4 regions of the Janthinobacterium sp. EB271-G4-3-2 genome follow, and region 4 is predicted to be linked to each of the others. Evidence: predicted binding sites of a transcription regulator. Region 4 holds the regulator's gene; each other region holds the start of a gene.

Region 1 (7,894 bases), on a different contig from region 4:
GCAACTGATCGCCAGTGAACCGGACCGCGGCGCGTCCTTTTTGAACTTCGCCCCGAGAGTCATGCTGCCCCTCGGCGACTTGGCCGCCACGGCGCTGGTGCAGAATGGCTCGCGCGTGTCGTACCGGCTGCTGCTGTCGGCGCCACCGGCCAAGGCCGCCGAGCTTGCGCAGTATCAAGCCTGGCTGGAAAGCCAGATCAAGACGCAGGCCATCAAGGGCGTGCGCATCGAGTCGCTGGAATCGGGCAGTCCGCAGATGCAGTCGACCCTGGACCGCGCCGACCGTTTCCTGTCCCTCGTCGGCTTGCTGTCGGCCATGCTGGCGGCCGTCGCCGTGGCCATGGCCGCGCGCCGCTTCATGCTGCGCCACCTGGACGCCTGCGCCATGCTGCGCTGCCTGGGCTTGACGCAAAACCAGGTCACGGCCATGTACGTGATCGAATTCCTGCTCGTCGGCCTGGCCGGCAGCGTCGTCGGCGTTGCCGTCGGCTTCGGCGGTCATCTGGTGCTGCTGGAGCTGTTGGGAAAACTGGTGCAGAACGACTTGCCGCCCGTTTCCATGCTGCCCGCGCTGCAAGGCGTGGCCACCGGCATGCTGCTGTTGCTGGGTTTTGCCCTGCCGCCGATTTTGCAGTTGCGCAATGTCCCGCACAACCGCGTGATCCGCCGCGAGCAGGAGCCGCCGCAGGCGCTGGCCGTGGCCACGTATGGCCTGGGCATCGCCGCCTTCGTCGTGCTGCTGTTGTGGCAGGCGGGCGACGTGAAACTGGCGCTGCTGACGGCGGCCGGCTTCCTCGGCGGCTTCGCCCTGTTCGGCCTGGCCGGCTGGCTGGGCATCAAGTCGCTGAAAACCCTGCGCGGCGTTTTCAACCATCAGGGCTGGCGCTTTGCCGTCACGTCCTTGCAGCGCCGCCCGGGCGCCACCGTCATCCAGGTGGTGTCGCTGGCCCTGGGCTTGATGGCCTTGCTGCTGCTGACGGTGGTGCGCGGCGACTTGATGGTGGCCTGGCGCAACGCCACGCCGCCGGACGCGCCGAACCGCTTCATGATCAATATCCTGCCCGAACAGAAAGAGCCGATCGCCGCGCGCCTGGCGCAAGCGGGCGTGGCCAACGCGCCCTTGTATCCGATGATACGCGGGCGCCTGGTGGCCGTGAACGGCAACGCGATCACGGAAACCACCTACGAGGATGACCGCGCCAAGGGCCTGGCGGACCGCGAATTCAACTTGTCGACGATGGCCACCATGCAGGAAGAAAACAAACTGGTGGCCGGCAAGTGGTTCGCCAATACGCCCGGCGCGCCAGCCGAAGCGTCGGTGGAGGAGGGCATCGCCAAGACCCTGAAACTGAAACTGGGCGACAGGCTGCGCTTCGACATCGCCGGCCAGCCCGTCGAAGCGGCGATCACGAGTTTGCGCAAGCTGGAATGGGGGTCGATGCGCGTCAATTTCTTTGTCATCATCAATCCGGCCGCCATGGCGGACACGCCGCAGACGTGGATCACGGCCTTCCACTTGCCGGCCGCGCAGGCGGACCTGGGGAATGCTCTGCTGCGCGACTACCCGAACCTGACGGTGGTCGACGTGGGCGGCGTGCTGAAACAAATTCAGGGCGTGCTGGACCAGGTGGTCACGGCCGTCGAATTCCTCTTCGCCTTCACTTTGGCGTCGGGTTTGCTGGTGCTGTATGCCGCCCTGATGGGTTCGCAGGACGAGCGCACGCGCGAAGCGGGCTTGCTGCGCGCCTTGGGCGCCACGCGGCGCCAGCTGGCGCAGGCGCAGCTGATCGAGTTTTCGCTCGTCGGCGCGCTGGCCGGTTTGCTGGCGGCATCGGGCGCGGCCGCCATGGGCTGGGCCCTGGCCACGTACCAGTTCAAATTCGCCTGGAGCTTCGCGCCCGGCGTGTGGGCGTTCGGCCTGCTGGCCGGCGCCTTGTGCGCGATCGCCGGCGGCTGGCTGGGCTTGCGCAACGTGCTCAAACATCCGCCGCTGCAAACCCTGCGTGAGGGCTAATTTGCCAACTACGCGCTGACGCTGTCGCCCGCACCCGCGCGCAAAAACTGCGCATAGGACATGACCGGTTGCCCCAGCTGGTGCGCCGGCACGTCGAACAGGGCCCAGAAATACGTCACGCTGCCCAGGCAGATGGTGGGCGCGGCGCAGTAGCGGAACCAGTTCTCGCCGATCTGCGCCGCGTACATGCCGTCGCTGTCGGCGTCGGAAAAGTAGGGAATCACGCGCATTTCCAGCAGCGCCAGCAGCAAGGATTCGGGCGCGTCGTTGTCGCGCGCCATTTCGTATTGCGTGTGCAGGCTGCGTTCCGTCTCGATGATCATCAGCTTGGCGTGGCCGTCGCGCGTGAAAAACAGGATGCCGCTGGGATTGGGAAAAATATAGTATTCGACAAAGCCATGGCGCTGGCACAGCTCGTGCACGACGGCGGCCAGCGCCTCGTCTTGCAGGAAACTGTAGTCGTGCAACATCAGCAAGTCGCGCACGGTGTCCGTTTGTTGCAGGAAGAATTCGCGCTGCAGGGCACGGATTTCCTGTTCCAGTATGTCGAGCGCATCGTCGTCGCTTTTCTTGATGTAGCGGTCGATCAAGCCCCGGTTGAAGGCCGTCACGGCCACTTTTTCATCGGCCGCCCCTGTAAATAATATCTTCTTGCACGGCAGGTCGCGCACGGCCTGGCAAAATTCCAGGCCATTCATCTGCGGCATCGAATAATCGACCACCAGCACGGAGGGCACGGCAAAGCGCTGCGCCTGGCCGCTGATGCGCCAGATGCGTTCGATGTCGAGCGCCACGTTGTACTGGTCGGGCGGCAGGTTTTGCGTGTCGAAGTTCGCGTGCAGCGGCGTTTCGCCCGGTTGCGCGCTCTGGCGCAGCCATTGCAGGGCGCTGCTGGTGTCGTGGAAAGTCTTGCGCGCCAGGCCGGGATCGAGCTGGAACGCCAGGCTTTTCAGGAAGGAATCGCTGTCGTCGATCAGTACGGTCAGGGTCGGATGGGTGTAGACGGGTAGTTGCATGCGTCACCTCGCGCGGTGGATGGATGGAAAACGGTTGTGCGTGGGCACGGGCAGGGGCTGGGGAAATTCCAGCACGAAGATGGCGTAGGCGCCTTCGCGCGCGACGCAGCGGATGCGCGCTTGCCAGGCTTGCATGATTTGCCGGCACAGGGCCAGGCCGATGCCGCTGCCGTTGTGCGAGGGATACGAATAGAAGCGGTCGAAGATCAGCGGCAGGCGGCTGGCGGCGATGCCGCAGCCCGTGTCGATGAACAGCAGGCGCGGCACGGGATGGGCGCCATCGATGATGATGCGCACGCGGCCCTTGCCCGCGCGGTGGATGCTTTTCAAGGCATTGCGCAGCAGGTTCAGCAGGATCACCACGCACAGCTCCGACTGGCCGGGAAACGTGAAATCGGCACGCACGTCGACCTTGACGATGTCGCGCTGGGCCGTGCTGGTAAACGGATAGCGGCGCAGCACGGCCGCCACGCTGTCGTGCATGGCCACCGCTTCGTTCGCTTCGAGCTTGCGGTTGACGGCGCTGGCGCTGAGCAGGAACAGATCGATCATGTGGTGCATATGGCGCACTTCGAACTGGATGCGTGCCAGCGCTTCCAGGCTGGCCGCGTCCGGTGGCTGGTCTTGCATGTTTTGCTGTAGCCCGCGCTGCAGCCCGCGCACGTTCGCCTCGACGCTGACGAGCGGCGTGCGCAATTCGTGCGCCACGCTGCCCAGGCCAGCCGCCAGCCCGGCCAGTTTCTCTTGCGCGCCCACGTTGCGTCCCACCTTGACCACGGACAGCACGGCAATCGTGAACCAGTGCACGGGCAATTGCTGCAAGACGCTGCCGCTGAGCAGGAAGGCGGGATCGCCGGCCACGGCAAACGCCAGGCAGGCCAGCAGGGTGCCGTTCAGGTAGGCCAGTATGGCGATGCGCGTATCGAAGTGAAACAGCACGACCAGCGCCACCAGCAGCGAATGCGCCCACATGGTCGAGGCATGGTTCATCAGGAACATGTACGTGAAGAAAAACGGCAGTTCGAAGGTCAGCCCCAGGAACAGGTAGACGCTGAACCAGGTATTGCTGAAGCGGTCGGGCCATAGCGCGGGCAGGAACAGCAGCGCGGCGATGATGCGCAGCAGCGGCGATTCGTATTCCTGCGGAAAGAAATAATGCCACAGCGCGTAGTACAGGGGCATGCCCAGCGCTCCGATGAGCGCCAGCGTACGCACCTGGGCGCGCCGCACAGGCGTGTGTTCGATGGCGTCGTGGAAATGCAGGAAAGGCTGGAGCAGCTTGCCTTGCCATCGTTTTCCGGAAGGGGACTGCGCATGCATCATGGTAAGGGGGCGTGTTTGTTGAAGCGTGTCAATGCAACATGATCGGCGGGTTCCCTCTGTATCAGCAGGATATCAGCATAACTGTTGAGTTGTATCAAACTCTTGCCCGATGGCTCGCGCATGTTGGACGCGGTAGTTCCCCCGCAACCAATCAGGAGTTCCTATGTTAAACGCCATTTCCCCTCTGTCGTCCCGCGACGTCCACGCCGAACAACGGATGCCCGCCTTTGTGCGCGCGCGCATGGATGAACATTACGTCGAGCGTATCGAGAAGCTGCTTGGCGGCCAGCATTTGCATGAATGGCAGGCCATGCCGGCCAGTGCGGTCATGCTGGCAGGTAATGATTACCTGAACATCGCCGGCGAGGCGGCGCTGCTGGCGGCCCAGGCGCGCGTCTTGCAGGGCGGCGGCGCCATGCTGATGTCGTCCGTCTTCCTGCAGGAAGGCAGCCGCCAGCACCGCCTGGAACAAAAATTCGCGGACTATCTGGGCAGCGAAGCGTGCGTGCTGGCGCAATCGGGCTGGGCCGCCAACGTGGGCTTGCTGCAAAGCCTGGCCGGGCCCGGCATCCCCGTGTACCTCGACATGCAGGCCCATGCTTCGCTATGGGAGGGCGTGCAATCGGCGCAAGCCGTGCCTGTTGCTTTTCTGCACAACGATGGCGCCCACCTGCAGCGCCAGCTCGACAAGCATGGCCCCGGCATCATCATCGTCGACGCGCTGTACAGCACGAATGGCAGCGTGGCGCCATTGCTGGAGATGGTGGAAATCGCCGAGCGCAGCGGCAGCATGCTGATCGTCGACGAGTCGCACTCGCTGGGTACGCACGGCCCGCAGGGCGCGGGGCTGGTGGTGGAGCTGGGCCTGGCCGAGCGCGTGCATTTCCGCACGGCGTCGCTGGCCAAGGCGTTTGCGGGCCGGGCCGGGCTGATTACCTGTTCGGCCCGTTTCAAGGGATATTTTTTGTCCGCTTCGCGGCCCGCCATCTTCAGTTCCTGCCTGCTCGAGCACGAGCTGGCGTGGTTCGACGCGGCGCTCGACTTCATCCGCGCCGCCGATGGCCGCCGCGCCGCGCTGCACCGCCACAGCGTGCAGTTGCGCCAGGGGCTGATGGACCTGGGCTACAACGTCAGCGACGGCACCGAGCAGATCATCGCGCTGGAAGCGGGCAGCGAACCCGATACCCTGATCCTGCGCAAGGCGCTGGAGCGGCACGGCATCTACGGCGCCGTGTTCTGCGCGCCGGCCACGCCGAAAAACCGCTCGTTGGTGCGCCTGACCCTGAATGCGGGCTTGCGCGAGGACGAGTGCGCCAGGGTGCTGGACGCCTGCGCCGCCATCCGCGACGAGACGGGCATGGCGCGCTGGCCATCGACGCGGCGCCTGCGCAAGCTGGCGCTGGTGTAGACCTCAGACTTGGCCGGGCTGGTTGCCCGCGATGCCGTTCAATAGCCGGGACAGGGGCGCCAGTTGTTCCGCGCTGGCATTGCCCAGCAATTCCTGGCCCAGCGCGTGCGCCGTCGTATTCGCGTGCGCCAGCAATGCCAGTCCCGCGGCCGTGATGGCGGCGTAGCCGACGCGGGCATCGCGCGCATCGGCCTGGCGCGCCACCAGACCGATTTTTTCCAGCGGCATCAGCGAGCGCGTGATGCCGGACGCCGTCAGCGCCAGGCGCTCGGCCAGGTCGATGCGGCGCAGGCGTCCGCCGGGCGCGCGCTGCAAGTGGTACAGCAATTGATAATCGCCAAAGCTCAAGCCATGCAGATTGCCCAAGGTGCTGTCGAAGCGGCGCACGAGCATGGCCTGGGCGCGTGCCAGGCGCAGGCAAAAGTCCAGCGCGCTGCCGCCGTCCGGCGGCGGTGAAGTGTGATCGGTCATGGCGTCCTTTTCATTTGCTGCGCAGTGCGTGAGTGCGCAAGTGTAAAGCATGGCCGCTCAATAGCGCGATTGCCCCTGCTCCTGCAGTTGCGCCTGGTGCAGCGCCAGCAGGGCGTCCAGTTCTGCGTCCGCATCGAAACCGGGATCGGCCGATGGCTTGACGGTGTCGATGATGTCGAAGCGAAAAGCCGCCTCGCCATCGCGCCGCCAGTCCGTCTGCAGGCGCGCATTGCGGTGCGAGCCCAGCGCGAGTTCGAAGCGGTGGCGGTTCAGCGCGCCGGGCGCGTTGCGGCTGCGTTCGAGCAGGGTGCGACCGCTGGGCAGGTGGCGCAGCGCGATGATGCCCAGCGCGGGCGCTTGTTGCCGGTAAGCTGCTTTCAAGGCAGCTTGCTGTGTTTTATCCATGGTGAGACTTCCTCAAGCTTGGGTGACGTGGTCGGTGCTTGCGATGCGGGCAATATCGGTGAGCAGGGCGGCGGCGATGGCGGCGGCCAGCAGCAGGGCGCCGCCGGCGCAGAACAGTTCGCCCACGCGCAGGTGGCGCAGCAGCGCGCCCGTGGCCGCCGCCGACAGCGGCGCCAACCCCAGGAAGATACCCATGAACAGCGCCATCGCCCGGCCCAGCATGGCGGGCGCCACGCGCCGCTGTATCCAGGTAAAGATGGCCACCTGCACGTAGCCGCCCAGCAATCCCGTGACGGCCAGCAAGGCCGCGCCTTGCCAGGCTGTATCGATTTGCCCCAGCGCCATCAGCAGGATGGCGACGATGGCATCGACGGCCAGCAGGGTGGCGCCGAAGCGGCGGCGCAGCCAGGCGCCGCCCAGGCTGAATGCCAGCATGCCGGCCAGGGTACCCGCGCCGTGCGCGCCCATCAGCAAACCGAGCGCCGGGGCGCCGTGCAGGCGTTCGCCGGCCAGCACGGGCAGGGCCACTTGCAGCGGACCCATGACGAAGAAGGCCACCACGGCCCAGTAGGCATAGCAGCTGCGCAAGGGCAGGTCGCGCCACACCATGGACAGGCCGGCCGCCATGTCGCGCCACATGCCCTGCGCCGCGGCGGCGGCCTGTGGCCGCAAGGTGACTTGCCGCAAGGTCCAGGCCGAGAACAGAAACGTCAGCGCATCGATGGCGAAGGCGGCGGCCAGCGCCGCCATGGAGGTGTGCTGCCCGCCATCGTGGGCGCCGAGCACGAGCGCCGCCAGCAGCGGGCCGGCCAGCAAGGACAACTGGCGCGCGCCCATCTGCAGGCTGTTGGCCGTCTGCAGCGCCTGCGGCGGCACGGCTTGCGGCAGGATGGCGGTGCCGGCGGGAATGCCGAAGGCGGAGGCGATGCCCAGCGCCAGCGCGGCCGCATACGCGAGCGCCACACTGGCCTGGTCCAGCATCAACAGGCCGGACAGTGCCAGCAGGATGGCGGCGTTCGCATATTTACTCAGCAGCAGCACGTGCCGGGGCGAATAACGGTCGGCGATGGTGCCGCCCAGCAAAATCAGCACGGCGCGCGGCGCGCCCATCAGGGCCACGGCGATGCCCAGGCTCAGGCTATCGTTTGTCAGGCTCAGCACCAGCCAGGGCAGGGCCAGCATGCTGAACTGGTCACCGAGCATGGATACGAGGCCGCCACCGAGCAGCCAGCGGAAATTGGTATTGCGTAGCAAACG
Region 2 (7,894 bases), on a different contig from region 4:
CGCAGGCCGGAGACGGGGAAGTTGTAGCGCACGAATTCGATGCGCGAAACGATGCCCTTGGTGATCGACAATGACGTGCCGCCCGTCGGATAACCGTACGCGAGCACGGCATCGCGCACGTCCGGCAACACATTGGCGCGCGGCACGGCTTTGTGGCTGGCGAAAAAACTGTCGTCGTCGATTTTCAGCAAGGCCAGGTCCATGCCGCGCGAGATGGCCAGCACGGTCGCCGGGATCTTGTCGCCGGCGCCATTCGCCTGGATCTGCACCTGGCTGGCATAGCCGACCACGTGCGCATTGGTGAGGATGCGGCGGCCTTCGATGACGACGCCGGAGCCCATCACCTCTTGCGGCGCGGCCTTGCTCCACGGCTTGTACGGATCAGGCCCGCGCAGGGTGGAAAACACCTTGACGACGGAGTTTTCCAGGGCGGAAGCGCTGGCGCTGGCGGCCGTCTCGGCGGCCAGCGCACGCACCGTCATCAAGGGGGAAAAAGAAAGGGCCAGCGCCAGGAAGGCACGGCCCATCAGGGTGAGGCACGGACGAGTTTTCATTGAGCTTGTTGGCAATGGAAGGGAAGTAAAATTATATATTGAATAATTGCAACTTCATTACACTTTGTCCATCTTTGCCGAAGAACTCCTCTACACTCCTCTCATCAGGCGGGCAAGGGCGGCACGCCCAACGCCGGCACGGCCGTCTGCGCCCCATTCATCACCATGGCCAGGAAGGTGTAATAGCCATTGATGCCCATCAAGTCGACCACGCCGTGCTCGCCGAACAGCGCCCGCGCCCGCGCATAGGTGGCGTCGCTGATCCGCTTGTTCTGCTGCAACTCGATGCAAAAGTCGTGCACGGCCTGCTCATCGTCTTTCAGGGCAAGCGGTACGCGCCGTTCAGCAATGGCGTCCACGGCCGCTTGCGCGATGCCGTTCTGCACGGCCAGCGGCGCGTGGATGGCCCACTCGACTTGCTGGTCCCACTGGCGCGCCGTCACCAGGATCGCCAGCTCGGACAGGCGTGTGCCGATGGCGCTGCGGTAGCGCAAATACTCTCCCATGCGCTGCGCCGTTTCCATCAGTTCGGGACTGCGGATCAGGGGCACGAAGGGGCCGTACAGGGCCCCGCGCGGACCGTCGATGATGGCTTGCGCCGCCGCGCGCTGCTGCTGGTCCAGCTGGTCCAGCGGCAGCGGCGGCAAACGGTCGATATCGCTACCGGCCATCAGGCGGTCCAGGCGACCACGTCCTGCTGCTGTTCGCCGAGGCCGGCGATACCCAGGCGCAGGCTGTCGCCTTTTTTGAGGAAGCGCTGCGGCTTGCGGCCCTGGCCCACGCCCGGCGGCGTGCCCGTGGCGATGACGTCGCCCGGCTCCAGGGTCATGAATTGCGACAAATAGCTGACGATCTGCGCCACCGTGAAAATCATGGTTTGCGTATTGCCGGTTTGCATGCGCTTGCCGTTGACTTCCAGATACAGGTCCAGGTCCTGCTCGTCGATGACTTCATCGCGCGTCACCAGCCACGGGCCGACGGGGCCGAAGGTGTCGCAGCCCTTGCCCTTGTCCCACTGGCCGCCCCGTTCCAGCTGGAACGAGCGTTCGGAAATGTCGTTGACGACGCAATAGCCGGCCACGTATTTCAAGGCGTCCTCTTCGCTCACGTATTGCGCGCGCGTGCCGATGATCACGCCCAGTTCCACTTCCCAGTCCGTCTTTTTCGAGCCTTTCGGCAGCACGACATTGTCGTCCGGGCCGTTCAGGCAAGTAATGGCCTTCATGAACACGATAGGTTCGGCAGGGATCGGCATGCCGGACTCGGCCGCGTGATCCGCGTAGTTCAGGCCGATGCCGATGAACTTGCCGATTTTCGCCAGCGGCACGCCGAAGCGCGGATTGCCGCGCACCAGGGGCAAGGTCTTTTCGTCGAGCTTGGCCAGCTTGCGCAGGGCCTTGTCGGACAGTTGTGCGCCGTCAATATCCTGGACCACGCCGGACAGGTCGCGCAGTTTGCCTTCTTCATCGATCAGGCCCGGTTTTTCCTTGCCTGGACGTCCATAACGAACGAGTTTCATAGTCTTCCTTGGAGTTGATCATTGCCGCTGTGCAGGCTGCCATTTTACCGGATGGCCCGGCACGCCTGTAGCGGCCAATGAAAAACATCGCAAGTCCCGGCAGTTGCAAGGCCGCCAGCACGCCAAACGCCGCCTGATACGCCTGCGGCGGATACTGCTGCTGGCTGTTCAGGGGCCAGCAGCCGAGGATCAGGCCAAAACCCGCCTGCACCAGGAAGGCGCCCGTGAAAATGAGCAAATTGAGACAGGTGGCCGCCCTGCCCGTCAAACTGGCCGGCATGCTTTGCGCGACGATCGCATACTCGAGGCCCGTCACCGTGCCCAGCAAGGTAAACAGCACGGACAGCAATGGCAGGCTGGGCACGACATTGCAGGCCATCGCCACTTGCACGGCGACAAACAGGACGATGCCGGCGGCCGCCACCTGCATGGGTGCAATGCCACGCCGCCCGGCCCACTCCGTCAGCATGCCCATGCCGATGGCGCCGAAGATGACGGCCGCCATGCCCAGGTACAGCAAATACGCCACACTGTCATCGGACAAGCCGCCCACGTCGGCCAGCCAGCGCCCCACCCACAAGCCCTGCACGCCAAAGAACACCGTGTGCGGCAGCAGGATCAGCGCGATGGTGCGGCGAAAACCGGGATCGCGGTACACGCTCCAGACGCTGACCTTGCTCTTGGCCGCGGCAGGCGCGGGCATGGCAGGCGACAGCAGGCGGATCAGCAAGCCGATAGCCAGCGCCGCCAGCGCCAGGCCCAGGAAGACGCCGCGCCAATCCGTGTAGTGCAGGGCCAGCTTGACGGGCATGGTGGCCGTGGCCGCGCCGAGGCCGCCCACGGCGATCAGATAGCCATGCACGGAGGGCAGGCGCGATGGCGCGATGGCGCACGAGATCGCTTTCACGGCGGCCATGAAGCAGCCGCCCAGGCCCGCCCCCATCAGGGCGCGCGCCCACATCAGCTCGGCAAAGCTGTGGCCCCGGCTGAACAGCCACACGCCCAGGGCCGCCAGCGCCAGCAGCCATAGTTGCACCGCGCGGGGACCGTAGCGGTCGAGCGCCATGCCGATCGGCAATTGCACCAGGGCAAAAGCGAGAAAAAAGGCGCTGGTGAGCAAGCCCAGCTGTGCGGGAGTCAGCGCGATGGCGCCCAGCAGTTCCGCCGTCAGCACGGCATTCACGCCGCGCAGCAGGCACGACAGGTAATGACCGAGCGCGAACGGCAGGAACACCAGGCAAAACACGGCCACGCCGGAGCGGGCAGGCGCACCGGCCGCGTGCATGCTCAGGCGGCCTGTGCCAGGCGGATGATTTTATGCGGCAGCTGCGGCACGGGCTCATCCATTTCAAAGAAAAACTTGTCGTGGCCGAATGCGGGTTTCAAATCGTCCAGCCATGTCGCTTCCGCATCGAATTTCGCATAAAACGGCCGGCGTACCCAGTCCGGGTTGCGCGCCTGCAAAAATTGCAGGGCAAACAGTTTTTCACCATTGATGGTGACGATGCCGTCGATGACGACCTTGCCGGGAAAGGCGCTCATGGACGGTCCGCGCACCGTGCGCGACAGGCCCGACACCATCTGGTAGGCGGCCTGGAAAATCTCGTGCGCCTTTGCCAAGGGCAACTCGAAATAGCCGCGCGGACCCGTGTCCCGTTCGACAAACATGTAATATGGAATCGCCCCCAGGCGCGTGCCCGTCTGCCACAGCTCGGCCCAGCTTGCCGGGTCTTCATTGATGTGGCGGATCAGCGGCCCCTGCATGCGCAAGGTGGCGCCCGTGGAGACGATGCGTTTCACGGCTTGCTGGGCAATGTTCTGGCGCAACTCGACGGCATGGCTGTAATGGCCCATCACGGCCAGGTTCTTGCCCGCCTTGACGATGCGCTCGAACAGGCGCATCAGATCATCCGCATCGCGGTCGGACACGAAGCGCTGCGGCCAATACGCCACCGCCTTGGTGCCGATGCGAATATTCTGGATGTGTTCCAGGCCCGGCGCCAGCAGCGGCTCCAGGTAGGCGGCCAGTTGCCGCGTATTCATGATCATCGGGTCGCCGCCCGTGATCAGCACGTCCGTCACTTCCGGATGCAGTTTCAGGTAGGCAACCAGCTCATGCGACTCGCGCGCATCGAACTTCATGTCGTCCATGCCGACGAACTGGGGCCAGCGGAAACAGAAAGTGCAATACGCGTGGCAGGTCTGGCCCGCGCTGGGGAAGAACAGCACCGTTTGCGCATATTTATGCTGCAGGCCGCGCACAGGCGCGTCGTTGACCCGGGGCACGTTATGCGTCATCTGCCCGGCAGGATGAGGATTCATGCCCAGACGCAAGCCATGCACATAGGCATCGATGGCCGCCTTGTCGCGCCGCACCAGCACCAGGTCGCGCAAATGCGCATACTGCTCGGGTGGCAGCATGTCGCGGTGGGGAAAGACGAGGCGGTAGATGGGGTCGTCAGGAATATTGTTCCAGTCGATCAGCTGATCGAGCACATATTCATTGGTGCGAAACGGCAAGACGTGTGACACCACTTGCACGGCTACACGCTGCTCTTCCGGCAGCCATTCCCACTGCCGCGCCTGCTGAATGGTTTGCCGCGTATACGGCTTGAACTTGGGTGAAAACGGCTCGGTAATGAGTGCGGACACGATCGGCTCCTTGCCTGTAAATAGCGATAACTTTCATGAAATCGGCCGTATATCGGCCAATCCCAGCCTTTCCCCCCCGCATGTCAGGCCACCCCGGCATGCTGTGAAAGTCATCATAATTCTTGCCGTTCGGAACCAAATTGCTGCATATCAACAAGCCGTCGATACGTTGCATGCTGCCTACAAGCAACACCTTAGTTTGTTCCAACGCAAGCTGAGACGGACTTCGGCGACGTAAATTACGTCTTGGCAACACTTCCATCGATATCACAAGGAGCTTTCATGAAACGCTTATTCACGGGTAGCCTGCTGTGCCTGGCATTTGCCGGCGGCAGCGTCAGTGCCGCAGTCGAACCAACGGAAAAAGACGCCATCGCCATGGCCGAACGGGGCGCCGCCTTCATGAAGGCACATGGCAAGGAAGAAATGATGAAGAAAATCACGGCGAAAGACCCGGACTTCGTGCAGGGCTCGCTGTATGTGGACATGCGCGACATCAAGACGGGCATCGTGCTGGCCCACCCCATCAATCCTTCCATCGTGGGCAAGGATTTGACGGATGTGCCCGATGCGAACGGCAAGAAATATCGCCGTGAAATCATTGAGCTGGCACAAAAGCAGGGCAAGGGCTGGGTCGATTACCAGTACAAGAATCCCGTCAGCGGCAAGATCGAGCCGAAGACCACGTACATTCTGCGCGTCAATGATGTGGTACTGGAAGCAGGCATCTACAAAAAATAAGACGGGGGCGGCGCGCACGCACGCCATGCGCCGCCTGCGGTTTGAACAGCCATCGCCAGGAGTCAAGCATGCTCAATCAATTACGCATCGGGCCAAAATTATTGCTGGCGCCCACCCTGGTCTTGCTGCTGCTGATACTCAGCTCGAGCGGCGCGTGGTATGGCATGGTGCGGCAAAATGCCTCGCTGGAAAACATGGTGCGGGTACGCATCACGCATTTGAAGGCGGCCTCCGACGTGGCCGGCGACGCCAAGCAGGTGCACGGCAATATGTACCAGTTGCTGTCGTGGGCCAACGGCAGCTTCGCCAAGGCCCGCCTCGATACATTGGAGCAACAGATCAAGGCACGCCACGCGGCCATCGGCGCCCAGCTGGCCACGCTGCGCGCCACGGCCACAGGCGCCGAGCGCACCTTGGTCGATGCGGCCATCACGGCGCTGGCAGGCTATCGCAAGGCTGTGCTGGAAACCATGGAAATGGCGCAGATGGACCAGTCGATCGCCACCAATTCCATGCTCAAGGCGGAAACCCAATTCGTCCAGCTCAACACGCAGCTGGCGCAACTGTCGGCCCTGGAAACAACGCTCAGCAGCGAGGCCCATGCGACGGCCAGCGCCGAGTTCCGCAGCCTGGGCTGGAGCTTGCTGCTGACGGTGCTGCTGTCTATCCTCGTTTCCATCGTCGTGACCATGCTGGTGCGGCGTGCCATGCTGGTGGAAATCCGCGGCATTGCCGACGCCGTGCAAGACCTGGCGGCGGGCAAGCTGACGGCCGGCGCGCCCAAGCAGGGCAATGACGAAATCGCCGCCACGTCGCGCGTGCTGGACCAGACCATCGCCCACCTGAATCAGACCTTGCGTACCATCATGGACGCCGTGCGATCGATCGACACGGCCTCGCGCGAAATTGCCACCGGCAATCTGGATTTATCGGCGCGCACGGAAATGCAGGCCAGTTCGCTGGAAGAAACGTCGAGCGCCATGGAAGCACTGACGCAAGCCGTCAATGACAATGCCGACAACGCCCAGCTGGCCTGCGAGCTGGCGGGACAAGCATCGACCCTGGCCGTGCAAGGGGGTGCGTCGATGCAGGAGGCGGTGACGACGATGGCGACGATACGCGCCAATTCGCGCCAGATCGTGGATATTATCGGCGTGATCGATGGTATTTCCTTCCAGACCAATATCCTCGCGCTGAATGCGGCGGTGGAAGCGGCGCGCGCGGGCGAACAGGGCCGCGGCTTTGCCGTGGTCGCGTCCGAAGTGCGCACCCTGGCGCAGCGCTCGGCCCAGGCCGCCAAAGAAATCAAGACCCTGATCGCCACCTCGGTCACCACCATCGACGGCGGCAGCGTGGCCGTGCAGCAGGCGGGCGACAGCATGGGCGCCATCGTGGCCTCGGTGCAGCAAGTCAATGAAATCATCCAGCGCGTGAAAGAGGCCAGCGCGGAGCAGGCGTCGGGCATCACGGAAGTGAATCAGGCCGTCACGCAAATGGATGACGTCACCCAGCAAAATGCGGCCCTCGTGGAACAGGCGGCGGCAGCGGCGGCCAGTTTGCAGGACCAGGCCGTCAAATTGTCGGCGGCCGTGGCCGTGTTCACCCTCGACCCGCTGGCGTCCGCGCAGCCCGCCGCGCCGGACGAGGAAGCGTTCCGGCATCCGGCCAGTGCGCAGCAGGAGCGGCGCGCACTGCATAGCCCGCTGCGCGGCATGCCCGGCATGCCCGGCGCAAACACGGCGCCACAGCGCCGGCGCAGCTAGGCGTCTTGCGCGCGCATCGGTTTACTCAGGTAGCGCGAACCGGCCAGCACGAAACGCCACGGCGTCTCCATCGCCTTGGAAATGCCGATGCGCAAGCCAGCGTGTACCGTCACCTCTTCCTCGCGCGCCAGCAGCATGAATGGCGGCGCATCGAGCGCCAGCCGGTTATGCATATGCGTGACACCGAGCGCCTGGCACACCTTGCCCGGCCCCGAACACAGCAGCCGCGCATCCTCGACGCCGCGCCGTTCACGCATGGTATCGAGCCCCACGAGCGGCTCGATGGCGCGGATCAGCACGCCCGCGCCATGCCCCGCTTCGCGGCACACAAAGTTCAGGCACCAGTGGATGCCGTACGAGCGGTAGACATAGGCGTGCGCGGGCGGGCCGAACATGGCCGCATTGCGCGGGGTCATCCCGCCATACGTATGCGAAGCCGGGTCCAGCCGGTCATACGCTTCCGTTTCCACGATGCGCCCGCCCACGCCGTCGACCAGCACGGTCGCGCCGATCAGCTGGCGCGCCACGCTGCTGGAATCGTCCGCAAAATCGATACCCGCGAGGATTTTTTTCATCGGGCAATTGTACCGCCGCGCATCGCGCCACACGCCTCGCTTCGTCTTGAAAACAAATAAAACTTGCTCTTTTCATCATAAACGTCTTCA
Region 3 (7,894 bases), on a different contig from region 4:
CGCCTATGAATGGAGCGATAACGTCGTCCGCTACGCACTGTAGGTCGGATTAGGTGGGGCCGCCGAGGCCCAAAGGGCCGTAATCCGACAACGGTGTTGGCGATGACTGTGCTGGTGTCGGATTACGCGCAAGCGCTAATCCGACCTACGCGACTGCTATGTTGTTCATAAAAGCCCTGCACGGCGTCGCCGTAGCAGGGCTTTTTTACGCCGCTACGCGGCAGCACCAGGCCAGTGCTTGTGCAGCTCGGGGTCGGTGCGCAGTTCCCACAGGGCCAGCACGACGACGGCGATACCGACGAGCAGCTCGTTCCACATGACGACGGGCTGATCGACCAGCCGCAGGATCCACGGTGAGGCGGCGACCCAGACGCCGACGAGCAGGTTGACGACGACGGCCCAGAAATAGGTCTTGTACAGGTCGAATGCGGCCAGCGCGGCGATCACCAGGCCCGAGACAAAGGCGTTGATCATCTGCGGCGAGCCTTCGGGATAGGAAAAGGCCCAGGGCGAGACGATCAGCCATAGGCCCAGCAACAGGATCACTTGATCCTGCCAGCGTTTCAGTTTGAAGTTGGTTGCCATATATCCTCCTTAGCCAGTCAGGGAACGGGCCGGAGCGGGCATGCAGCATGCCGGCCGGCATACTGCGTTAGTGCGCTGCGGCGCGCGGAAAGTTCCGCGCGCCTTGTGCCTATATTATGACAGATTGGGCGCCAGCCAGCGTTCCACGTCCTCGATATTGGCGCCACGGCGCTTGGCCATGTCTTCCACCTGGTCCATGCCGATCTTGCCGACGACGAAGTATTTCGACTCCGGATGAGCGAAATAGAAGCCGGACACGGCTGCGCCGGGGAACATGGCATACGATTCCGTCAGCTGCATGCCGATTTCCTCGGCCTGCATGACCTCGAACATCTGTTTCTTGACCGTATGCTCGGGGCAGGCCGGGTAGCCGGGCGCCGGGCGGATGCCGACATATTTCTCGGCGATCATGTCGTCGTTGCCCAGATGCTCGTCCGGCACATAGCCCCACAAATCCTTGCGCACGCGCTCGTGCAGGTATTCGGCAAACGCCTCGGCCAGGCGGTCCGCCAGCGATTTCAACATGATGGACGAGTAATCGTCGTGCGCATCCTCGAAGCGCTTTTCGTATTTCTCGATGCCCAAGCCGGACGTCACGGCAAACATGCCGATGTAATCCTTCACGCCCGATGCCTTCGGCGCAACGAAGTCGGCCAGGCACTGGTTCGGACGCTGCACGCCGTCGACCACGGGCTTGACGCCCTGCTGGCGCATGCCGTAGTACGTAAATGCCACGGTACTGCGCGTATCGTCCGTGTACACCTCGATATCGTCGTCATTGACGCTGTTCGCTGGCAGCAGGGACACGACGCCATTGGCCGTCAGCCAGCGCCCGTCGATGAGTTTTTTCAGCAAGGCCTGGCCTTCCGCGTACACCTTGGTGGCCGCGTCGCCCACCACTTCATCGGTCAAAATGGCGGGGAAGGGGCCGGCCAGGTCCCAGGTCTGGAAGAACGGCCCCCAGTCGATGTAATTGGCCAGGGTGGCCAGGTCGACGTTCTTGAACACACGGCGGCCGATGAACTTCGGTTTCACGGGCGTGCAGGCGCCGTCGAAGGGCACGACCATCCGGTTGGCGCGCGCTTGCGCCAGCGGCAGGATGGGCAGGGCCTTCTTGTTGGCGTGCTGTTCGCGGATGCGTGCGTAGTCGAGTTCGATGTCTTCCACGTATTTGTCGCGCTGCTCGGGCGTCAACAGCGATTGCGCCACGGACACGGAACGCGAGGCGTCCGGCACGTAGATCACGGGGCCTTCGTAGTTGTGCGCGATTTTCACGGCCGTGTGGGCGCGGCTGGTGGTGGCGCCGCCGATCAGCAGGGGAATCTTGAGCATGCGGAAATGTTCGTCGCGCTGCATTTCCTTGGCGACATACGCCATTTCTTCCAGCGACGGCGTGATCAGGCCCGAGAGACCAATGATGTCCGCGTTTTCCACCTTGGCGCGGGCGAGGATTTCCGAGCACGGCACCATCACGCCCATGTTCACCACTTCGAAGTTATTGCACTGCAGAACGACGGTGACGATGTTCTTGCCGATGTCATGCACGTCGCCTTTCACGGTCGCCATGATGATCTTGCCCTTCGGCTTGGCGACGATGCCCGTGCGTTTTTCTTCCAGCAGCTTTTCTTCCTCGATAAACGGGATCAAATGGGCCACGGCCTGTTTCATCACGCGTGCCGATTTCACCACTTGCGGCAGGAACATCTTGCCTTGGCCAAACAGGTCGCCGACCACGTCCATGCCGGCCATCAAGGGTCCCTCGATCACGTGGATGGGGCGCCCGCCATTGTGCAGCAGTTCCTGGCGCGCTTCTTCCGTGTCTTCCACGATGAATTGCGTGATGCCGTGCACCAGCGCGTGCGACAGGCGCTCCTGCACCGTGCCTTCGCGCCACGCCAGGGTTTGCGCCTCGGCCTTGCCGCCTGCCTTCAGGGTGCCGGCAAACTCGATCATGCGTTCGGTCGAATCTTCGCGGCGGTTCAGCACCACGTCTTCCACGCGCTCGCGCAGTTCCGGGTCCAGGTTGTCGTACACGCCCACCATGCCGGCGTTGACGATGCCCATGGTCATGCCCGCCTTGATCGCGTGGTACAGGAAGACGGTATGGATGGCTTCGCGGGCTGGATCGTTGCCGCGGAAACTGAAGGACACGTTCGATACGCCGCCCGAGATCTTCGCGTACGGCAAGTTTTCCTTGATCCAGCGCGTGGCGTTGATGAAGTCGACGGCGTAGTTGTTGTGCTCTTCGATGCCGGTGGCGACGGCAAAGATGTTCGGATCGAAAATGATGTCTTCCGGCGGGAAGTCCAGCGCATCGATCAGCAGGTGGTAGGCGCGCGCGCAAATTTCGATCTTGCGCTCGAAGGTATCGGCTTGGCCCTTCTCATCGAAGGCCATGACGATGACGGCGGCGCCGTAGCGGCGGCACAGCTTGGCCTGGCGCAGGAATTCCTCTTCGCCTTCTTTCATGGAAATCGAGTTGACGATGGCCTTGCCCTGCACGCATTTCAGGCCCGCCTCGATGACCGACCATTTCGACGAGTCGACCATGATGGGCACGCGCGAAATATCGGGTTCCGAGGCGATCAGGTTCAAAAAGCGCGTCATGGCGGCCAGCGAATCGAGCATCGCTTCGTCCATGTTGATGTCGATCACCTGCGCGCCGTTTTCCACCTGCTGGCGCGCCACGGACAAGGCTTCGTCGTATTGCTCGTTCAGGATCATGCGCGCGAACGCCTTCGAGCCCGTGACGTTGGTGCGCTCGCCCACGTTGACGAACAGCGACTCGTCATTGACGACGAACGGTTCCAGGCCGGCAAGGCGCAAGTCGTGCGACGGGGCCGGCACGGCGCGCGGCGTGTTTTTCGACAGCAACTCGCCGATGGCGGCGATGTGCTCGGGCGTGGTGCCGCAGCAGCCGCCCGCCATGTTCAAGAAGCCCGCGTCGGCAAATTCGCGCAGCAGGGCCGATGTGTCGGCTGGCAACTCGTCGAAGCCCGTGTCGCTCATGGGGTTGGGCAAGCCCGCGTTCGGGTAGATGCACACGAAGGTGTCGGCGATCTTGGCCAGCTCTTCCGCGTACGGGCGCATCAGAGCGGCGCCCAGCGCGCAGTTCAGGCCGATGGTCAGCGGTTTCGCATGGCGTACGGAATTCCAGAAGGCGGGCACGGTCTGGCCCGACAGGATGCGTCCCGAGGCGTCCGTGACGGTGCCCGAAATCATCAAAGGCAGGCGCACGACGGTCGGGTTTTGCTCGTAGAACAGGTCGATGGCGAACAGGGCCGCCTTGCAGTTCAAGGTGTCGAAAATGGTTTCCACCAGCAGCACGTCGGCGCCGCCTTCGACCAGACCCTGCGTCTGCTGCAGGTAGGCGGCCACCAGTTGATCGAAGGTGACGTTGCGCGCGGCCGGGTCGTTCACGTCGGGCGAGATCGACGCCGTCTTTGGCGTGGGCCCGAGGGCGCCGGCGACAAAGCGCGGCTTGTCCGGCGTGGAATACTTGTCGCAGGCGGCGCGCGCCAGCTTGGCCGCCTGCACGTTCATTTCATAGGCCAGGTGGGCCATGTGGTAATCGTCTTGCGCGATCGTCGTGGCGCCAAAGGTATTCGTTTCGATCAGGTCGGCGCCGGCCGCCAGGTAGCGCTCGTGGATTTCCTGAATGATGTGCGGCTGCGTCAGGGTCAGCAGTTCATTGTTGCCCTTGACGAACAGTTCGCGCGCGCCACTGTCGGCCGGCGCGGCGAAATCGATGAAGCGGCCGGCGGGACCGCCACGGTACGCTTCCTCGTCGAGCTTGTACTGCTGGATGATCGTGCCCATGGCGCCGTCGAGGATCATGATCCGCTGCGCCAGAATGGCGCGCAAGGTGGCTTCGGTCGGGGACATGGCGGGGATCACGGTATCGTTCATTTCATGCTTTCAATAGGCAAACGGGCGGCGGCGCGGCGACAGGACTGTACGAGGCGGTTGCGGGTCAGCAGGATCAGCTGACGGAGTGTGCCGGCCGGGTAGGGCAGGCAGAAGGTGGCAATCGCCTGATTTCACCGGGTCTAAAATTATACGGCATCAGGCTGCTTTGGTTTTAAGCAAAAGCGGCCGTTCACCCCACGGCAGGCCTGGTTGCAACACATTGCAACACATCAGCTTGCGCCAAGCCTGCTTCTGAAAATTACATTCCTGAAAATCTTGCTCAAAACGTTAATTTTTGCATCAAAATTGGCAGGAAGATACGGTGCTCTAGGCTGTGGAAAAATTTCCACATTATTTGCGCCATCTCAGAATCTTTTTAATGAGTTGAATGGCAATAGCTGCCAAGGAAAATAATCTTGATTTAAGGCAATACAGAGCGACGCTAATAATTCCTAGAATAAAGCTTTCCAAGTAGATACTTTAACTATTATCAAAACCAATTGAATCAAAAGCATTAATAGTTGTCTTTGGGAATCGAATTAACCCATAATATGGGTTCTTCGAAATCACATTCTCACCAAAAGTCACCAATATGTCACATTTCTCCCGTGTCCTCCCCGGCATCGCGCTGCATCAACATGGTTGCCAGCCATGAAAAACCATCTGTTTGTAGCATTGTTTGTCGTGCTGGGCCTGTCCGCTTGCGGCGGTGGCGGCGGTGGCGGTGGTGACACGGTGGTGGCGACCACGTCGGGCAATCCCGCCGTGATTCCTGCCGTGACGGCTGTCTCGGCGGCGAATGTCGCCGTGGGCGGCAGCCTGGTGGTGACGGGCACGAATCTGAGCCGCGTGACGGCGTTCCAGGTGGGCGGCGTGAAGATTGCCGCCAGCGCCAGCAGCGACACCAGCGTGACCCTGGCCATGCCGGGCGTGCCTGTTACGGGCGCCTTGAGCCTGGTCAGCGCCAGCGGTACGGCGACCACCAGCTATAACGTGAACGTGTACCTGCCGCTGAGCGTGAGCAGTGTCGCGCCTGCAACGGGCGGCGTCGGCTCCAGCGTGACGATCGCGGGCGGCGGCATGGGCGCCGTGACGGCGGTGCAGTTCGGCAATGGCGCGGCGGCAACGCCGCAAAGCCAGACGGCCGGCAGCGTGACGGTGGTGGTGCCAACGGGCGCGGCGACAGGTGCGCTGACCGTGCGCGGTCCCTACAACGATGTGGCCAGCAGCGACACGTATACGGTCTTGGCAAACGTGGCAGTGACGTCGATCGCGTCGGCCGTCAACGGCGCGACCTTGTCGGTGACGCTGCAGGGCAGCAATCTCGACCAGGTCAGCTCGGCCACGGTGGGCGGTACGCCAGCCGTCATCGTCAGCGCCAGTGCCAGCCAGCTGGTGTTGTCCGCGCCAGCGTCGGCAACGGGCAGCGTGATGCTGTCGGCCGCTTCGCGCATCGCCGTGAATGCGGGCACGGTGTCGGCCTTTACCCTGGGCAGCATTGATTTCGCGCAGGTACTGAATCTGAATTCCAGCAATGCAGCCTTGCGCCTGACGCGCGGCAAGCCGGCCGCCGTGCGCGTGTCCGTGCTGGCCACGCAAACAGGTCAGGCCAGCCCGGCCGTGACCTTGAATGCGACGGCCGCCAATGGCAGCAACCTGGGCAGTATCACCATGAGCGGCCCGTCGGTCTTGCCGACGTCGAAAAGCGACTACAGTTTCAACGGCAATTTCAGTGCCGTCCTGCCTTCCGGCTGGATCTTGCCCGGCGTGCGCGTGCGCGTGACGGCCGTGGGCAATGACGGCGTGCAAGTGAGCCAGGAAGCGGCGCCCGTGGTGGCCAGCCTGGCCAGGATCCGCCTGGTGCTCGTGCCCTTGAGCACCGATGATGGCGTGGCGCAACTGCCTGACGCCGAGGTGATCCGTGCCGCGCTGCTGCGCGTGTATCCGTATGCGGCGGAAAATATCAGCATCACCACGCGCGCGGCGCTGAGCATGCCTGGCAGCAGCACGGCCGACAGCTGGTGGAGCGATACTCTGGGCAAGCTGGAAAACCAGCGCGCGCTGGAAGACCGCGGTGCTTATTATTATGGTTTTGTGCCGAGAATGTCCTCCACGCGTGCCGCCGGCCTTGCCTACATCAACGTCGCTGGCAGCAGCAACGACTTCACGTCGGCCATCGGCCTGGATGCCAAGTTCAACAGCATTGCCTCCGTCGATCCATTCGGCAATAGCTGGCCTGAATGGCTGACCACGCTTGTGCATGAGCTGGGCCACAACCACTCGCTGCAGCACGTTGCCTGCGGCGGTCCAGCCAACGCGGCCACCGACTACCCGTATGCGAATGGCGACCTGGGCCCGCAACCGTTGTACAACAGCAGCTATGCGGGCAGCATTGGCCAGTTGAGCAAGGCAGTCTATGGCAGCACGCCGATGAAAGACGTGATGAGCTATTGCAGCGGCGCCTGGTTTTCCGACTACAGCTATGTGCGCGTGCAGCAATTCCTGGAGAAACGCAGCACGCAGGTTACGGGCAGCAATGTGCTGGCCGCCAGCATGTCCGTGGCCGAGAATGGCTATCTGACGATTTCCGGCCGCATTACGCCAAACGGCGTGGCCTTGCGCCCAGCCGTTGCCTCGTCCACGCGTGTGGGCGCAGCGGCCAGCGGCAGCGGCCATGCTTATACCTTGCGCGTGTTGACGGCGTTGGGACAGACTATCGACTTGCCCTTCGATGGCGTCTCCCTGGCCGACCATGGCGGCAACGCCATGAGCCATTTCCGCGTCAGCTTCGCCAATCCGGGCGACATCAGCGATGTGCAAGTGTTGGCAAATGGCAAGGCTTTGGCCAAGCTGGAGCGCCCGGCGCGCCGCAGCAAGGCCGCTGCCAACGATGCCACGTTCGATGCGGTACAAAGCGGCGGCAAGCTGGCGCTGGCATGGAATGCCGAGGCGGAACCGTACGCCGCCGTGCTGCACGTGGCCGCCGATGGCCGCAAGACGGTGGTCGCCAGTGACTTGACGGGTGGCAAAGCCAGCGTCGACGTCAGCGCCTTGCCGGCCGGTGGCCGCTTCGAGGTCAGCCTGTCGTCGTCCGTGGGCGCGCGCCTGATGAAGGTGCAGCGCCGCTAAGCGGCAACGCTGGATGCTACAGGGGCTTGCCGCGGCAAGCCCTTTTTTTATGCGCGCAGGCATTGGTGCATAAACTGCACAGATCCTGTGCCTGGCGAGGGCTGCCGTTTTATCTCCCGCCTGCCTAGAATGGGGCTTCATCCACTTGCGGAGCATCCCATGCCCATCCTGAATCTGCGTTTATCCACGCCACCCGATGCGCGCCAGTCGGCCGCCATCGCCGCCACCCTGAGCCAATTGACGGCGCAACTGCTGCACAAGGCGCCCGAGC
Region 4 (7,894 bases):
GCCCGCAAACGGTATACACGGAAATCTTCCTGTGGGTCGAACGCCGCATCGAGGGCACGCGCAGCGCGCGCATGGCCCTCGACAAGCAGGGCCCTTCCGTGCGCAAGGCATTCAAGAAGACGGCCAAGCACCTGGTGTGGGGCGCCATCGCCCTGTGGACGGGCTTTACCTTTGTCGGCTACTTCACGCCGATCAAGGAACTGGCGCGCGAGGTGACCACCTTGAATTTCGGTCCCTGGGAATGGTTCTGGGTCTTGTTCTACAGCCTGGCAACCTACGGCAACGCGGGCTGGCTGCGCGAGCAGGTGTGCAAATACATGTGCCCCTACGCGCGCTTCCAGAGCGCCATGTTCGACCAGGACACCCTGATCATCACCTACGATGCCAAGCGCGGCGAACCACGCGGCGCCATGAGCAAGAAGGCCGGCAACAACGACAAGCTGGGCGATTGCATCGACTGTACACTGTGCGTGCAGGTGTGTCCGACCGGTATCGATATCCGCAACGGCCTGCAGTATGAATGCATCGGCTGCGCCGCCTGCGTCGATGCCTGCAACAGCGTGATGGACAAGGTCGAGCGGCCGCGTGGCCTGATACGCTACAGCACCGACCATGCGATGGAAAACAACTTCAATTCGAAGCAGATACGCCAGCGCGCCATGCGCCCGCGCGTCTTGATCTACACTTCCATCCTGGCCCTGATCATCATCGCCGTATGTACCTCGCTGGCCCTGCGCACCCCCCTGAAAATGGACGTGATCCGCGACCGCGGTTCGATGGGGCGCGAGGTGGAAGACGGCATGATCGAAAACGTCTACCGCCTGCAGATCATGAACACGTCCGAGCAAAGCCAGCACTTTAAAATCAGCGCTTCCGGCTTGCCGGGCCTGACCTTGCTGACGCGCGAAGAAGTGACCTTGCAGCCGACCGAAACGCTGGGCTGGCCGATCCGCCTGCGCGTACCGCACGGCGTGGGCGAGAAGGGGTCGAACAAGATTGCGATCGAATTGCAATCGCTGGACAATCCATCGCTGCATGTGCGTGAAAGCGCGGTCTTCATCGTGCCGCGTTAACAAGGAAAGGCGGACGGGGACCGGGTGCCCTCGCCGCCGCCACGAAGTTGCAGGAAGGCCGGTCCCCGCATGGGGGCTGGCCGTTTACACAGGAGAAATACCATGTCCGACAGTCTGAAACTGCAGCCTCCCGTTGCACCGTGGTACAAGCACCGCTGGCCATGGCTGCTGATGATCGGTCCCGGCCTGTCCGTGGTCGTCGGCAGCTTCATGGGCTATATCGCGTTTACGCAGCCCGACGCGCTGGTGGTGGGCGACTATTACAAGCAGGGCAAGGCGATCAACCAGGATTTGAAGCGCGACACGATCGCCAGCGACCTGGCCATGGATACGAGCCTGGCGTACGACGTCGCCGCAGCGCGCCTGACCGGTTCCGTGCACAGCTTCGGCAAGGCCTATCAGGGTCCGCTGCAGCTGCACCTGGCGCATGCGACCCTGCCTGAAAAAGATATCAAGCTGCTGGTGCGGCCCGATGCGGCCGGCAATTTCTCGGTGCCCCTGCCGATGCTCGAGCGCAGCCGCTGGCAAGTGCTGGTGGAAAACGACAAACGCGAGTGGCGCCTGTCCGGCATCTGGACCTGGCCCGTGCAGCGCAGCATCGCGCTGCATGCGGATGAAGAGTTATAAGCCTTACTTGCAGACGTCGGTACCGGCCGTAATGGCTTTCAGCTTGGCAGGCTGCAGGATCTCGATCTCGCGGTTCGAGACGCGCAGCCAGCCTTCCTTCTTGAATTTTGACAATAAACGGCTGACGCTCTCGATGGTCAGGCCCAGGTAGTTGCCGATTTCCTCGCGCGACATGCGCAGCTGGAATTTGCTGCTCGAATAGCCGCGCGCTTCGTAACGCGACGCCAGGTTGACGATGAAGGCGGCAAAGCGCTGCGTCGCCTGCATATTGCCCAGCAACAGCATGACGCTTTGCTCGCGCGTGATTTCCTGGCTCATCATGCGGTGGAAATGCCGCAGCAGGGTCGGCATATTGCCCAGCAATTGTTCCAGGCTGGAAAACGGGATTTCACACACTTCGCTGTCTTCGAGCGCCACCGCATTACAGTGGTGGCGGTCGGCGCTGATGGCGTCCATGCCCAGCAGTTCGCCGGCCATCTGGAAACCCGTCACCTGCTCCTCGCCGCCCGGATTGATCTGGTACGTCTTGAAGTGCCCCAGGCGGATCGCGTACAGGTTCTGGAACGAGTCGCCGATGCGGAACAGCGAGGCGCCGCGCACGATCTTGCGGCGGCGGCCGATGATCTGGTCCAGCCTGTCCATGTCGCCCATATCGAGGCCCATCGGCAGACACAATTGATGCATGCTGCAGGTCGAGCATCGCGCACGCAACGCTTCCACGGTCACTGTGGGCAAGGTTGGAGTGATTAGCGCTTCAGTCATGTCGGTACCTTTTAGAAAATGCAACAACAAGTTTACTGCATACCGGGTTGCCGTGTGCCAATTTCACCGCAATTTCGCTGAATAAACGACGTTCCGACTTTAATTATATGGCAACATCGTCAAAAGCCCATGCGGAGAGGGGCATTTGTGCGGCGGCGCTTGCCAAGCTGGGGTATTGATAGGAAAATTCCTGACAGCATTATCTGCCGCCTGTGCCGCCCGGTACTGAAAAGGAAATCATGAAGCCTCTCGGCATCAAAGCAAAAGTCGCGCTGGCCACCAGCCTGACCTCGATCGCCATGATCGCGCTGGTCACCATGATACAGGTGCAGCACATGCGCGACGACTTCACCCGAGTACTGCTGAGCCAGCAGTCGTCCCTGATCAGCCGCACCGCTGCCGAGCTCGACGACAAGCTGGGCATGCTGCTGCAGATCGTCACCCTGACGGCCAGGCAGCAGCCGCCGGAACTGATGGCCCAGCCAGCCCAATTGCGCGAATACTATTCGCGCCGCTCGATGCTGGTGCTGTTCGACGACGTGCTGGTGCTCGACGCGCATGGCGCCGTCGTGGCCGACATGCCGGAAGTGGCGGGGCGCACGGGCATCAACGTCGCCGAGCGCGAGTATTTCCAGACCGTGCTGCGCACGCGCCAGCCCATGATCACCGAACCGATGCTCGGCAAATCGAGCGGCATGCCCATCGTGCAGATGGTGGCGCCCGTGCTGGCCGCCGATGGCCAGGTGGCCGGCGTGGTGATCGGCGTGCTGCGCCTGTACAAGGACAATCTGCTGGGGCGTCTGCGCTCGGAAAAGATCGGCAAGAGCGGCTATTACTTCATCCTCACGCGCGGCGCCGTGCCGCGCTATGTGCTGCATCCCGATACCAGCCGTTTGCTGCAGCCGCGCCAGCCGAACGCCAACCTGACGACGACCCAGCTGCTGAAGGAAGATGGCGAAGGCAGCATGGTCAGCACCAACAGCCGCGGCATCACGGCCGTCAACAGCTTCAAGCGCCTGAAATCGGTGAACTGGCTGCTGGCCACCTCGCTGCCCTTGGCGGATGCCTTCGAACCGTTCGATGGCGTGCTGTACCGGCTGGTGCTGTGGAGCATCCTCGCTTCGCTGCTGGCCGCAGCCGTGCTGGGCTGGGTCACCGTGCGCCTGCTGTCGCCGCTGGTGCGCCTGCGCGACACCCTGCTGGCCCTGCGTACCAGCGGCAGCCGTTTCACCCCCGTGCCGGTGCAGCAGCGCGACGAGATCGGCGAACTGACGGAAGCGTTCAACGGCCTGATGAGCGAGCGCGACCGCCTGCAGCAGGAACTTGAATCGCGCGCGGCGGAACTGGAGCAGGAACGCGACCGGGCCGAGGCCGCCAACCGCGCGAAGAGCGATTTCGTGGCCAACATGAGCCATGAAATCCGCACGCCCCTCAATGCCGTGCTGGGCATGGTGTATTTGCTGGGCAATACCAAGCTCGATACGGAACAGCGCAAGTATCTGACCATGGTGCGCGTGGCGGGCCAGTCGCTGCTGGGCATCCTCAACGACGTGCTCGATTATTCGAAGATCGAGGCACGCCGCATGGAACTGTCGCCCGTCGAATTCGACCTCGACGAAGTCATGAATACCCTGGCCACGACGATGACGATGAATGCGGGCGAAAAGGAACTGGAACTGGCCATCTCCGTCGAGCCCGACGTGCCGCGGCGCCTCGTGGGCGACACCCAGCGCCTGCAGCAAATCCTCGTCAACCTGGCCGGCAACGCCATCAAATTTACCGAGAGCGGCGAAGTGGTGGTGGCCGTCAGCCTGGCCGAGAGCGAGAACGGCCGCGCCTGGCTGCGCTTCGAAGTGCGCGACACGGGCATCGGCATGACGGAACTGCAGCAACAACAACTGTTTGCCGCGTTTTCACAGGGCGACCAGAGCATCACGCGGCGCTTCGGCGGCACGGGCCTGGGCCTGGCCATCAGCAAGCAGCTGATCCACATGATGGGCGGCGACATCGCCGTCGCCAGCAGCGAAGGCAAGGGCAGCCGCTTCTGGTTCAGCGTGCCGTTCGAGATGCTGGCGCAGCCGGCCGAAACGCGGCGCACGCCCACGCTGGGCCAGCTGCGCCTGCTGGTGGCGGACGATAACCGCACCACGCGCGAACTGATCGTCAAGCTGATCGAGGCGTGGGGGTGGCTGGCCGATGAAGTCGACTCCGGCTTTGCCGCCATCGAACTGTACCGCGAACGCCTGGCGCAGCAGCAGCCGTACGACGTGGTGCTGGCCGACTGGCACATGCCCGTCATGGACGGCCTGGCCACGGCGAAGGCCATCCGCCAGGCGGCCAGCGGCCAGCGGCAGCCCATCGTGGTGATGGTCAACGCCTTCGCCCGCAACCACCTCGAGGAAATCTCCAGCGCGGCCGAGGCCGACGTCGTGCTGATGAAGCCGATCACGGGTTCGAGCCTGTTCGATGCCCTGCATCAGGCCCTGATCACGAAGAACGACGGCGGCGAGCAGCGCATCCTGCACCAGCCGCTGGGCACGCAACTGGCCGGCGTGCATTTCCTGCTGGTGGAAGACAATCATTTGAACCAGGCCGTGGCGCGCGGCATCCTCGAACACATGGGCGCCACCCTCGACGTCGTCGGCGACGGCTTGCAGGCCGTGGAACGGCTGCGCACGGAAGCGCTGCGCTACGACATCGTGCTGATGGACATGCAGATGCCCGTCATGGACGGTTTCAGCGCCACCCACATCATCCGCACGGAACTGCGCCTGAGCCTGCCCGTGATCGCCATGACGGCCGGCGTGCTGGCGTCCGAGCGCGAGCGCTGCATGACGGCCGGCATCAGCGACTTCATCGCCAAGCCTGTCGTGGTGGAAGAGATGATGGAAGTCATCCTGCGCCACCTGCCCAAGCGCCCGCAAGTGCAAACGGCCGAGCCGGTGCGCGTCGCCGACGAGGAAGTGTTTTCCATGGCGCCGCTGATGCGCGTGATGGGACGCGACGCGAAGGGGCGCGGCGTGCTGCGGCGCATGGTCGAAGACGCGCTGAACAAGGGCATGACGCCCGTGCGCGATGCCGAAACCGCGTTGCAGGCGGGCCGCCACAGCGACGTGGCGCGCATCCTGCACAGCGTGCGCGGCTCCGTCGGCACCCTGGGCACGAAACGCCTGATCCGCGCCGCGTTCGCCACCGAGGAAGCCATCGACGCCGGTCGCCTGGACGAAGTCCCAAGCCTGCTGGCGCACACGGCGCAGGAGCTGGAACAGGCGCTGGCGGCGGCCGCCGACTGGTTGTCCAGGCTGAAGGATTAAAAGGGTAGGTCGGATTAGCGCCACGCGCGTAATCCGACAGGACGCGGCAACAATGTTGTCGGATTACGCTGCGCTAATCCGACCTACGCAATTTACGCGGGTACACCGAGGATCACGCTGGACGCCTTGAACATCGCCGTCACGCTGCCGCCGATGGCGATCCCCAGGTCGGTACAGCTCTGGTTGGTGATGATGGCGGCGATCGTGCCGCCGCGTGGCAGGTCCAGCACCACTTCCGTGTTGACGGCGCCCGTCTGCACGCGCGTGACCGTGCCGGCCAGCTGGTTGCGCGCGGAAAAGCGCGCGCCTTCGCTGTCGGCCACGAGGATGATGGACGAAGCCTTGATCAGCGCAAACGCTTCCGCGCCAGGCACCAGGCCCAGGCTTGCGCTGCTGCCCTGCGTGACGATGGCAACGATATGCTGGCCGCCCGGCAATTCCAGGGTGACTTCATCGTTGACGGCACCCTGTTTCAGTTCGGCCACCTTGCCGAGGAATTGATTGCGTGCCGTGGTTTTCATGGCCATTCTCCGTATGAGTAAAAGATCGTCGGCGATGCCTTCGGCCTGGCTGCCCAGCTGGCGCAGGTAGCGGGCATGCTCGCGCTCGATGATGCGGAAATTGTCGACCAGCTGGCGTCCCCGTTGCGTGAGCCGCGTGCCGCCGCCGCCCTTGCCGCCCGTCAGGCGCTCGACCAGCGGCTCGCCGGCCAGATTGTTCATCGCGTCGATGGCGTCCCAGGCCGCCTTGTAGCTCATCTTCACAAGCTTGGCCGCCTGCGTGATGGAACCGCACTCGGCGATGGCGCCCAGCAATTCCACCCTGCCGGCGCCGCCCAGGTGCTCGCCACCCACCGTCATCCATACCGAACCTTCTAGGCCGATTTCCGCTGCCGCCGATTTATCCAATGCGTTCACCCAATGCCATGTGGTCTTCCCTGTTATCGATCTGTCCGTCGCGCAAATACAGCACGTGTTCGCCCAGGATGCGCGCATCTTCCGGATCGTGTGTGATCAGGATCATGGGCACGTCCAGGCGCTGCTGCCACTGGCTCAGTTCCAGCCGCATTTTGACACGCAGGGCCGGATCGAGGGCGGCAAACGGCTCGTCGAGCAGCAGCGCGGACGGCTCGGCCACGAGCGCCCTCGCCAGCGCCACCCGCTGGCGCTGGCCTCCGGACAACTCGTCGGGGAACTGGTGCGCCAGTTCCTGCAAGTGAAACGCGTCGAGCCAATGCTCGACCTTGGCCAACTTTTCGCGCGCGCGCGGATTGAACCAGCCGCGGCTCAGGCCAAAGCCCACGTTCTGGCGCACCGTCAGGTGCGGGAACAGCGCGTAATCCTGGAACAGGTAGGCGACGTTGCGCTGCTGCGGCGGCAAGTTGATGCCGGCGGCCGAATCGAACAGGGTGCGCCCGTTCAGGCGGATATGGCCTGCGTCCGGTGTAAACAGTCCGGCAATGGCTTTCAGGGTCATGCTCTTGCCGGCGCCGGACGGGCCATACATGGCGATGCGCTGGCTGCCGGACGTGCATTGCACCTGCAGGTCGAAGCGGCGTTTGCCGGAGCGCAAGGTGGCGCGGATGTCGAGGTCGAGTTGCATGGGCGTCATCCTCAGCGTCCTTTGTGCGCGACGCGCCCGGGCGCCAGGCGGCCAGCCGACAGCAGCACCACGATGCAGACCACCGAGATGATCACGACCAGCGTATTGGCCACGTCGTCCTGGCCCGCCTGCACGGCTTCATACACGGCCACCGACAGGGTCTGCGTCTTGCCGGGAATGCTGCCGGCCACCATCAAGGTGGCGCCGAATTCGCCGAGCGCGCGCACGAATCCCAGCAGCACGCCGGCCAGGATGCCGCGCCAGGCCAGCGGCAAGGTGACGCGAAAGAAAATCGCCGGCTCGGAAATGCCCAGCACGCGGGCAGCCTGCTCGAGCTGGCCGTCGACGGCCTCGAAGGCGGCGCGCGCGGGCTTGAAGACGAGGGGAAAGGCGACCACGGTGGAAGCGATCACGGCGCCCTGCCATGTAAAAATCAGGTTGATGCCGAAGTTGTCCTGCAGCCAGATGCCCAGGGTGCCGCGCCGGCCCAGCAGCACCAGCAGGTAATAGCCGAGC

What was found. The regulator FNR, encoded in region 4, switches genes on or off when oxygen is low (the NO sensors DNR and NnrR bind a similar motif). The targets are predictions, from matches to a motif close to TTGATNNNNATCAA.
Region 1: cqsA (alpha-hydroxyketone-type quorum-sensing autoinducer synthase) is a predicted target of FNR. The motif match lies at 4,438-4,451, and genes of this name have one in related genera.
Region 2: IGS55_RS21145 (KamA family radical SAM protein) is a predicted target of FNR. The motif match lies at 4,866-4,879, and genes of this name have one in related genera.
Region 3: IGS55_RS24805 (IPT/TIG domain-containing protein) is a predicted target of FNR. The motif match lies at 4,911-4,924, and genes of this name have one in related genera.

Annotation. Positions count from the first base shown of each region.
Region 1 is NZ_JACYMG010000003.1:387,881-395,774, reverse strand. It holds gene IGS55_RS09620 (ABC transporter permease) at 1-2,014, shown strand, start outside; gene IGS55_RS09615 (response regulator) at 2,023-3,030, opposite strand; gene IGS55_RS09610 (sensor histidine kinase) at 3,034-4,353, opposite strand; gene cqsA (alpha-hydroxyketone-type quorum-sensing autoinducer synthase) at 4,517-5,761, shown strand; gene IGS55_RS09600 (MarR family winged helix-turn-helix transcriptional regulator) at 5,765-6,232, opposite strand; gene IGS55_RS09595 (GIY-YIG nuclease family protein) at 6,290-6,637, opposite strand; gene IGS55_RS09590 (MFS transporter) at 6,650-7,894, opposite strand, start outside.
Region 2 is NZ_JACYMG010000011.1:49,370-57,263, forward strand. It holds gene IGS55_RS21125 (S1C family serine protease) at 1-554, opposite strand, end outside; gene IGS55_RS21130 (carboxymuconolactone decarboxylase family protein) at 659-1,225, opposite strand; gene IGS55_RS21135 (fumarylacetoacetate hydrolase family protein) at 1,225-2,073, opposite strand; gene IGS55_RS21140 (MFS transporter) at 2,018-3,358, opposite strand; gene IGS55_RS21145 (KamA family radical SAM protein) at 3,361-4,725, opposite strand; gene IGS55_RS21150 (cache domain-containing protein) at 5,008-5,466, shown strand; gene IGS55_RS21155 (methyl-accepting chemotaxis protein) at 5,535-7,229, shown strand; gene IGS55_RS21160 (DNA-3-methyladenine glycosylase) at 7,226-7,804, opposite strand.
Region 3 is NZ_JACYMG010000015.1:50,343-58,236, forward strand. It holds gene IGS55_RS24790 (EAL and HDOD domain-containing protein) at 1-43, shown strand, start outside; gene IGS55_RS24795 (SPW repeat protein) at 214-585, opposite strand; gene metH (methionine synthase) at 700-4,494, opposite strand; gene IGS55_RS24805 (IPT/TIG domain-containing protein) at 5,146-7,623, shown strand; gene IGS55_RS24810 (tautomerase family protein) at 7,783-7,894, shown strand, end outside.
Region 4 is NZ_JACYMG010000004.1:63,642-71,535, forward strand. It holds gene ccoG (cytochrome c oxidase accessory protein CcoG) at 1-1,073, shown strand, start outside; gene IGS55_RS10515 (FixH family protein) at 1,176-1,700, shown strand; gene fnr (fumarate/nitrate reduction transcriptional regulator Fnr) at 1,704-2,462, opposite strand; gene IGS55_RS10525 (response regulator) at 2,702-5,776, shown strand; gene IGS55_RS10530 (TOBE domain-containing protein) at 5,869-6,636, opposite strand; gene IGS55_RS10535 (sulfate/molybdate ABC transporter ATP-binding protein) at 6,677-7,378, opposite strand; gene modB (molybdate ABC transporter permease subunit) at 7,390-7,894, opposite strand, start outside.